3 regions of the Acidiphilium sp. genome follow, and region 1 is predicted to be linked to each of the others. Evidence: predicted binding sites of a transcription regulator. Region 1 holds the regulator's gene; each other region holds the start of a gene.
The links. The regulator LexA, encoded in region 1, represses DNA repair genes until DNA is damaged. The targets are predictions, from matches to a motif close to TGTTCTANNTANGTTC.
Positions count from the first base shown of each region.

Region 2: the regulator LexA is predicted to act here: its motif matches at 2,027-2,042, upstream of uvrA (excinuclease ABC subunit UvrA).
Region 3: the regulator LexA is predicted to act here: its motif matches at 1,057-1,072, upstream of ACP5E6_RS11205 (S24 family peptidase).

Region 1 is NZ_JBMFGY010000002.1:10,611-13,871, reverse strand. Features, by position in the region: gene pdxY (pyridoxal kinase) at 1-723, opposite strand, end outside; gene lexA (transcriptional repressor LexA) at 958-1,656, shown strand; gene ACP5E6_RS00500 (TerB family tellurite resistance protein) at 1,714-2,487, shown strand; gene ACP5E6_RS00495 (N-acetylmuramoyl-L-alanine amidase) at 2,484-3,143, shown strand; gene ACP5E6_RS00490 (hypothetical protein) at 3,192-3,261, shown strand, end outside.
Region 2 is NZ_JBMFGY010000038.1:22,278-25,538, reverse strand. Features, by position in the region: gene ACP5E6_RS08280 (TDT family transporter) at 1-299, opposite strand, end outside; gene ACP5E6_RS08275 (enoyl-CoA hydratase) at 501-1,271, shown strand; gene ssb (single-stranded DNA-binding protein) at 1,433-1,915, opposite strand; gene uvrA (excinuclease ABC subunit UvrA) at 2,048-3,261, shown strand, end outside.
Region 3 is NZ_JBMFGY010000067.1:648-3,908, forward strand. Features, by position in the region: gene ACP5E6_RS11190 (carbon-nitrogen hydrolase family protein) at 1-247, opposite strand, end outside; gene ACP5E6_RS11195 (hypothetical protein) at 341-571, opposite strand; gene ACP5E6_RS11200 (hypothetical protein) at 574-1,041, opposite strand; gene ACP5E6_RS11205 (S24 family peptidase) at 1,167-1,823, shown strand; gene ACP5E6_RS11210 (aspartate carbamoyltransferase catalytic subunit) at 1,863-2,798, shown strand; gene ACP5E6_RS11215 (dihydroorotase) at 2,791-3,261, shown strand, end outside.

The DNA of each region.
Region 1 (3,261 bases):
TGCCGCCGCGGCGCCGCGCACCGCCGCCAGCGCCGCCCGCCGCCGCACATATCCCGCCATGAACAGCGCGGCGAACGCATCCCCCGCGCCGGCAAAATTCCGATCGAGCCGGCGCACCGTCACCACCTGACGGTCCGCCCCGTCGAGCAGAAGCAGGTCCAGCGTGCCGGGCACGGTATCGGCGCCGACAAATCCGGTCAGGACCACGATCGGTGGCCCCAGCGCCGCCATCGCGGCAAACGCCGCCGCGCGGTCCGGCAGCGCCCGCGCCGTCAGTGTTGCAAGTTCGAACGGATTGGGCAGCGCGATATCGGCCAGCGGCAGCAGGGTGTCACGGAACCCGTCCACCAGCCCGGCGGGCACATAGAGCCGTCCCGCATCGCCGATCACCGGATCGCACAAATAAAGCGCGCCAGGATGCGCTTCCCGCGCCCGCGCCACGGCATCCCGCACCACCGGCACCGCCGCCTCGGCGCCGAGATATCCCGAAACCACAGCCTCGCAACGCGCAAAGCCACCCCGCGCCGCCAGCCCCGCGACCAGAGCGGCAAGCCGCGCCGGCTTGACCGGTCCACCCTCGGCGCCGCCATGCCCCGGATGATGCGAGAGCAGCACGCTCGGCAACGGCCAGACCTCGCAGCCCAGCCGCGCATAGATGAACGCCGCCGCCGAATTGCCGACACTGCCGGCAAGCACCTGGGATTGGATCGACAAAATCGCCATGGCGTTCCTTGGCGCGATTGCGTCTGCCCTGGCAAGTCCCGCGGCACATCAGCGGAACATATCATGATTATTTTGCCAACACCCTCTTGACGCGACGCGAAAACACTTCCTAGAACACTATGTTAGCGGTTTGTTCCGCGACCGCGACAGATCACGACCAAAGTCACAGATCACGACCATAGTCTCGGGGCGAATCGTCGCACCGGCGCCGACCAGGACGTAACGAGGAATTGCATGCTGACGCCCAAACAACATGAATTGCTGGTCTTCATCGATCAGCATCTGCGCCGCACCGGCTGCTCACCGAGTTTCGAGGAAATGAAAATCGGGCTCGATCTGAAATCCAAATCCGGCATCCACCGGCTGATCGGCGCGTTGGAGGAGCGGGGCTTTCTGCGCCGCCACAAGCATCGCGCCCGCGCGCTCGAGGTGATCCGCCAGCCCGCCGACAGCGTGGCGACCGAGCGGGTCGACCAGAAATTCGCCCCGAACGTCATCCGCGGTGATTTCTCCGCCCGTTTCCAGGGCGCGCGCGCCGCCGCCGAGGTCGCCGCCGTCAGCCTGCCGCTCTATGGCCGGATCGCCGCCGGCCAGCCGATCGAGGCGTTGCGCGAACATCAGACCGAAATTGAAGTGCCGATCGCCTTCATCGGTCAGGGCGAGCACTACGCGCTCGAGGTGGTTGGTGACTCAATGATCGATGCCGGTATTCTCGACGGCGACACCGCGATCATCCGCAAGGGCGAAACCGCCGAGAACGGCCAGATCGTGGTGGCCCTGGTCGATGATAACGAAGTGACGCTGAAACGCCTGCGCCGGCGCGGCAATTCCACCGCCCTCGAACCCGCCAACGCCCGCCACGAAACCCGCATTTTTCCGGCCGAGCGCGTCAAGGTGCAGGGGCGCCTGGTGGCCTTGATGCGACAATATTGAGCCAGCACCGCGCGATCCCCCTTTGACCAACCGGTCCCGCCACCCGATATAGCAGAGATGGCGGTATGGGGTAAGGTTATCGGCGGCATCGCTGGCTTCGCGTTCGGCGGGCCGATCGGGGCCATTGCGGGGGCGGCGCTGGGTCATGCGGCCGATACCGGCGATCTCGGCTCGTTCGGCGCGCGCGTGGGTCGGGCGCTGCCGCTTGATTCCGCGCGATTCGCCGCGATGCTGGGGCGGCGGGATCAGGTGTTCGCCATCGGCGTCACGGTGCTGGCCGCCAAACTCGCCAAATGCGACGGCGCGGTTAATCGCGCCGAGATCGATTCGTTCAAGCGCCAGTTCCGCATCGAGGACGCGGCGGTGCCGATGATCGGGCGGCTGTTCGATCAGGCGCGCGACGATTCTACCGGGTTCGAGCCCTACGCGCGGCAACTGGCCGAGAGCTTCGCCGACAATCGCCTCGCGCTCGAACAGATCCTGAGCGCCCTGTTCGCGATCGCGCGGGCCGATGCGCCGATCAACGGCCGTGAGACCGATATGCTGACGCGGATCGGCGTCGCTTTCGGCCTCGACCAAGCCGCCCGCAACCGCGCGGGCAACCCCTCGTCCTTCGCGCAATCCGAGGGCGATCCCTACGACGTGCTCGGCATCGACCGGGGCGCCTCCAACGATACGATCCGCGCCCATTGGAAACAATTGATGCGCGAGAACCATCCGGATCAACTCGCCGCGCGTGGCGTGCCACCGGAATTCGCCGCCCGCGCGACCGAGCGCGTCGCCCGGATCAATGCGGCCTGGGACGACATCAAGCGCGAGCGGGGATTGTGATCTCGCCAAACCAGGACGACCGGCCGGAGGACGCGCCGATCGATCATCTGGTGCTGCACTACACCGGCATGCGCAGCGGGGACGAGGCGATCACGCGGCTGTGCGATCCGGTGGCCAAGGTCTCCTCGCATTATGTCGTCGCGGAAGATGGCGCGATTCACGCTTTGGTGCCCGAGGCGCGGCGCGCCTGGCACGCCGGCGTCAGCGCCTGGCGCGGCGTGCGGGCTCTGAACGACCGCTCGATCGGCATCGAAATCGTCAACCCGGGGCATGAATGGGGCTATCGGGCCTTCCCGCCGGCCCAGATCGCCGCCGTCGTCAGCCTGGCCCGATCGATCCTGACGCGCCACCCGATCCCGGCGCGAAACATCGTCGCCCATTCCGACATCGCGCCGGACCGCAAGCAGGACCCCGGCGAATTGTTCCCCTGGCGCGACCTCGCCGCGCGCGGCATCGGTCTGTGGGCCGACGGATTGGCCGCCACCACCGATCCGCTGGCCGATCTCGCAGCGATCGGCTATGAAATCACCGCCGATCCGGCGCCGCCGATCACCGCCTTCCAGCGCCGGTTCCGGCCGGCGCGGTGCGATGGCGTGATCGATGCCGAAACCGCCGGGCGGATCGGCGCCATCACCCGGGTGTTTGTCTTCCCTTGAATTTCTATATAAAAACTATATAAAATATTGATCAACCGGAGGTCAGCCATGTCCGTCACCAGTTTCGAGGTCGATCAGCACACCGCCGAGGCGATAGCAGAGTTGCGCGGCCTGTTCG
Region 2 (3,261 bases), on a different contig from region 1:
GTGCCGAAGAACATCGACATCGTGGGATGGCCGAATACCCGCGCCGCTTCACGCGGAAACAATATCCAGCGCGCACCGTACATCAGGCTGAACAGTGCGAACAGCACGATGTTGCCAAGCCATAGGCTGCGCGCCACCGCGTGCAGACCATCGATGGCGATCGGGAGTTGGTTCAGGTCCAGCGCCAGAATTCCGGTCCCCATGGTGGCGGCGAACCAGTTCGGCGTGAAATGGCGGATGATCGGGATCAAACCGTCGATATCGCGGCTGCGGGTGGGGCTGAACGTCTCGGTGGTCATCGGCTACTCTCCAGAAAACGCGGCGCGATCCCGCCGCGCTGCAATCAATAGACGATCCGGAACGATCAGTATAACAGATTAAATAGTTTATTATGATCGTGTAAACGGATTGATGCCGTCGATGCAGAACCGCCAGACCGACACGGCGGTTTTCAACCATGGATAATTCGGCCATCGTCCCGTCATCCAACGGAGGCAGCCATGACCTATGAAATGATCGCGATCGAAACCCACGGAAAGGTCGGCCTCGTCCGCCTCAACCGGCCCAAGGCGCTGAATGCGCTTTGCGACCAGTTGATGACCGAACTCGGCGCCGCGCTGCGCGCCTATGATTCCGACCCGGCGATCGGCGCCATCGTCATCACCGGATCGGACCGCGCCTTTGCCGCCGGTGCGGATATCAAGGAGATGCAGGGCCGCAGTTACCCCGACACGGCGCTCGATGATTTCATCGGCCAGTCCTGGGAGATCGTCACCACCATCCGCAAGCCGGTGATCGCGGCTGTCGCCGGCTATGCGCTTGGGGGCGGTTGCGAACTCGCGATGATGTGCGACCTGATTCTCGCTGCCGACACCGCCAAATTCGGCCAGCCCGAAATCAATCTCGGCGTGATCCCCGGTGCAGGTGGTACCCAGCGCCTGACGCGGGCGATCGGCAAGTCGAAGGCGATGGAGATGATCCTGACCGGGCGGATGATGGATGCGGTGGCCGCCGAGCGTGCCAATCTGGTCGCAAGGGTGGTGCCCGCGGCCGACCTGATCGACGAGGCGCTCACGCTGGCGGCGAGCATCGCGTCCTTGTCACCGGTCGCGGTGGCGGTCGCCAAACGCAGTGTCAATCGCGCGTTCGAGACGAGTCTGGCCGAAGGGGTCCATTACGAGCGCGCGACGTTCCTGTCCCTGTTCGGCACCAGGGATCAGCGCGAAGGCATGGCGGCGTTCGTTGAGAAACGGAAGCCGGATTTCAGCTGATCGGCCGAATTGATCCGACTGAACCGGGCCGGTTCAGTCGGATGGGATGCGCGTTGCTCTAGAGCGATATGCGATTAAGTTGACGCGACAGCGGCAACATAATCGCATGAAATCGCTCGAAAAAACATAGAGCTTGAGCGTTAAGCTGAAAGCATAACGCTCTAAAACGGAATTTCATCGTCCAGATCGCTCGCGCCGCGCCCAGCGTCCCAACCGCTGGCTGCCGGGCTGCGTGCCGGGGCCGGGGTGCTGCCGGCGTAACTACCGCCGCCGCCACTTCCGCTCCCGCCGGTCGGCCGGTCGAGCAGGACCATTTCGGCGCCGAATCGGCCGAGCATGATCTCGGTGGTATATTTTTCCTGGCCGGACTGATCGGTCCATTTCCGGGTCTGCAACTTGCCCTCGAGATAGATTTTCGAACCCTTTTTCAGATATTTTTCCGAAACATCCGCAAGGCGGTCGTTCATCACCACGATTCGATGCCATTCGGTCTTTTCCTGGCGCTCGCCGCTCGATTTATCGTTCCAGGATTCCGACGTCGCGACGTTGAAACTGACGATTTTCATCCCCGCCTGGGTGGTGCGGACCTCGGGGTCCTTGCCCAGATTACCGACCAGAATAACCTTGTTCACACTACCTGCCATCGTCGATCCCCTATTTTCCTGCGCGCGACCGGTCGATCATGGTCCGCCGAATGCGTCTAGACCATTGCCCTGCCCCTTTCCAGACTCGGAAATCAACGCCATATTCCGCACGAACATAACGGAAACATTTTCATGAGCGGGTCAGGCTTCATCACCGTGCGCGGCGCGCGCGAGCACAACCTCAAAAACGTCGACGTCCGCATCCCGCGCGACAAACTCACCGTCATCACCGGCCTGTCCGGCTCCGGCAAATCCTCCCTCGCGTTCGACACGATCTACGCCGAAGGCCAGCGCCGCTACGTCGAAAGCCTGTCGGCCTACGCGCGCCAGTTCCTCGAACTGATGGGCAAGCCCGATGTCGACAGTATCGAGGGTCTCTCCCCCGCGATCTCGATCGAACAGAAAACCACCTCGAAAAACCCCCGCTCCACCGTCGGCACCGTCACCGAAATCCACGACTATATGCGCCTGCTCTGGGCAAGGGTCGGCGTGCCCTATTCCCCCGCCACCGGCCTGCCGATCGAGGCGCAGACCGTCAGCCAGATGGTCGATCGCGTCATGGCAATGCCGGACGCCACCCGCCTGCTCCTGCTCGCGCCGGTGGTGCGCGACCGCAAGGGCGAATACCGCAAGGAACTCGCCGAATTGCAGCGCCGCGGCTTCACCCGCGTGAAAATCGACGGCAAACTCTACGAAATCGCCGAAGTCCCCGCGCTGAACAAGAAAATCAAGCACGAGATCGAAGCGGTGGTCGACCGCGTCGTGGTCAAGGAGGGCATCGAACAGCGCCTCGCCGACAGTTTCGAAACCGCACTCGCCATGTCGGACGGCATCGTTTACGCCGAAAACGCCGACACCAACGAGCGCACCGTGTTCTCCGCCCGTTTCGCCTGCCCGGTCTCCGGTTTCACCATCGAGGAAATCGAGCCCCGCCTGTTCAGCTTCAACTCCCCCCACGGCGCCTGTCCGGACTGCGCCGGCCTCGGCACCGAAACCTTCTTCGACCCGCATCTGATCGTGCCGGACGAAACCAAATCCCTCGCCCAACAAGCCATCGCCCCCTGGTCCAACGCCCAATCCCCCTATTACGACCAGACCCTGACCAGCCTCGCCAAATTCTTCAAGGTCAAAATGTCGACCGCCTGGGAAGATCTGCCGCAAAAAGTCCGCGACGCGATCCTGTACGGGGCAGGGGAGGCCGAAATCGAGTTCCAATACAAGGACGGCGTGCGCGCCTACGGGGTCAGCAAATCCTTCGAAGGCGTCGTCCGCAACCTCGAACGCCGCCTGCGCGAGACCGACAGCATCTGGGTGCGTGAGGAACTCTCCCGCTACCAGGCCGACCG
Region 3 (3,261 bases), on a different contig from region 1:
AGAGAGCGATGCGGTGTTTACGCGCGATCCGACGGATGCGGGTGAAGCGCGCATCGTCGGGTGTCATGGCAAGGGCACCGGCGCGATCCCGGCCCAGATTATAGCCGGTGCAGAATAATTCGGGCAGCACCAGAAGATCGGCCCGGGCCTGACACGCCGCGCCGGCCTCGAAATCGAGCAGATCCAGCGCGGCGTCGGGGGCTGCGAAGCATCCGGCGGTCTGACAGAGCGCGAGGGTCAAGGTCATCGAAGCGGCATAGACCCGCGCCCCCGGACGAGGCAACGCGCGGGGCGGAACCCTGTCCTCGCCGCCGCGCGAATGGCGCCTCGCGCACGGCTCTCACAGGGCGTTGAGCACCAGATGCGGCCCTTTCTGGGCGATCGCACCCATGCGCGCGCCCTGGCTGCCCGAGGCCATGATGATATCGCCCGGCGCGATCAGATCGCCGGCGTCGGCGAAATAATGATCACTGTCGAGCGCGGACAACGCTTCGTCGCCCGTGCGGTAATGCCAGAGGGTGAAGCCGTTGGCATAGGCAAGGACGGACAAATTGCGCAGGGTAAAGGCCATGGTCAGATCTCCTTGAGGTCGGTTGATGGGGTTGCTTCGGCTGAAACTAAGAACATAGTCCTATCACTTGGAAAAATTTTTTCTGCCCCGGGCATCACGCCGAGATCGAAGCCGGAAACGATGTGTTTGCTGCGCAGCAGATAATCGAGTTCGAACATCGCTTGCTTCCATTGTTGCCAATCGCTTCGATCGATGATGCGCGGCTTTGGCGGCGGGCGTCCGCGATCACCCCACCGGCGCAGCACACGGGCGTGCACAACGTCGATTCGGCCGCTGCGATACAGATGATCGAGGCAGGATAAAATGGTTTCAGGAGAGCAAGGTTTCGTTGGATCGTGCGGCAGTTTCGTTCCGGCGCGTCGTGCGGCGAGACACGCGGCGGCCCAGAGCCAGGCGCGCTCGGCGGATGTGAAGGGTTTGATTTTGTTTGATAAACGAGATGATGGACAGGCGCTGGCGTCGAACGGCATCATTATCTCCGGGGTGAACATAACAAGAACAAGTTAACCGGAGGTTGTATAACTTGCAAGAGAAAAACGGAGTGTTTTCCTATTTATCTCTTCACAACATCGAAAAATCCGTTAGGAACAAGGGTATGCGACACGAAGATATTTGGCGTGCAATCGATACGCTGGCAGCCGAACGAGGTTTGTCGACCTCGGGCCTCGCGCGGCGGGCTGGTCTTGATCCGACGGCGTTCAACCCCTCCAAACGGCGGACTGCGGCGGGAAAACTGCGCTGGCCCTCGACCGAGAGCATCGCCAAGGTATTGATGGCGACCGGGGCGGGCATCGATGCGTTCGCCGGGCTGGTGCAGGGCGCGCGGGCCTTGTCATCGCCGCGCGCCGCCGCACGGCGCGTACCGGTGATCGGGCTGGCCCAGGCCGGGCAGGACGGTTTTTTCGACGACGGCGGTTATCCGACCGGCGGCGGCTGGGATCATGTCGCCCTGCCGCGCACCGAGGCCGCCCTGGCGGACGACCCGCACGCCTTCGGCCTGACCATTCACGGGGATTCGATGCAGCCGGTCTATCGTGAAGGCGACATCATTGTGGTCTCGCCCGCGGCACCGGTGCGGATCGGCGATCGGGTGGTCGCCCGCACGATCGAGGGTGAGGTCATGGCCAAGGTCCTGGCCAAGCGCAGTGCGAAGCGGGTCGATCTGGCGAGTTTCAACCCGGCCCATGCGACACGCAGTTTGCCGCCCGACCAGATTGTGGCGATCCACCGGATCGTCTGGGCGACACAATAGGGGGATTGCGCCGGCCCCACGTTTCGGTATGCAGACGCCATGCGATTGCCGACGCGCCATCTGCTGGGAATCGAGACGCTTCACCCGCGTGATATTTCGGCATTGCTCGATCTGGCGGAGAGCTATGCGCTGCTCAACCGTTCCGGCAAAACAAGGCGCGACGTGCTGCGCGGGCGCACCCTGATCAATCTGTTCTTCGAGGACAGCACGCGCACCCGCACCAGTTTCGAACTCGCCGGCAAGCGGTTGGGGGCGGATGTGATCAACATGTCGGTCTCGACCTCGTCGGTGTCCAAGGGCGAGACACTGCTCGACACTGCGGCGACGCTGAATGCGATGAACTGCGATCTGCTGGTGGTGCGCCACAAGGCCTCCGGCGCGCCGGCGCTGCTGGCCCAGAAGGTGGATGCGGCGGTGATCAACGCGGGCGATGGCATGCACGAGCACCCGACCCAGGCGCTGCTCGATGCGCTGACGATCCGGCGGCACAAGGGCACGCTGGCGGGGCTGACCATTGCGATCTGCGGCGACATCGCGCATTCGCGGGTGGCGCGCTCGAACATTTTGCTGCTGATCGCGATGGGCAGCCAGGTGCGGGTGGTCGGGCCGCCGACGCTGATCCCTTCCGGCATCGAGCAATTCGGCGTCAGCGTGTTTCACGACATGCGCGAAGGCTTGCGCGACGCCGACATCGTGATGGCGCTGCGGTTGCAGACCGAACGGATGAGCGGTGGGCTGATCCCGAGCGCGCGGGAGTTTTTCACCTTCTATGGGCTGGATGCGGCGAAGCTCGCGGTGGCGAAACCCGATGCGCTGGTGATGCATCCCGGCCCGATGAACCGCGGCGTCGAGATCGACAGCCAGGTGGCGGATGATGTGACGCGCTCGGTGATCCGCGAGCAGGTCGAGATGGGGGTTGCGGTGCGGATGGCCGTGCTCGATGTGCTGGCCCGGACAGCGTTGCGCAATGCGTGACACGCTGATCATCGGCGCGCGGATGATCGATCCGGCATCGGGGTTCGATGCGGTGGGGGATTGCCTGATCCGCGACGGTGTCGTCGCCGATTTCGGCGCGGGGCTGGGGCGGCCGGATGGGGCAACGGTGATCGACGCGGGCGATTGCATTCTGTGCCCCGGCTTGGTGGATGCTCGCGCCTCGCTCGGCGAACCGGGCTACGAGTATCGCGAGACCATCGCCTCGGCGGCGCTGGCGGCAAGCGCTGGCGGCATCACCACCATTGCGGTGCTGCCGGACAATGCGCCGGCGACCGATGACCCGGCGCTGGTGCGCGCTTTGGCCGGCGCGGGTGAGGCGAGCGGGCGCATCACCATAGCCCCCTTTGGCGCCGCGACACGGGGCTGCAAAGGCGAAAGCATCGCGGAATACGGGCTGCTGCGCGCGGCCGGCGCGATCGCGTTTTCCGATGGCGCGCGGGCG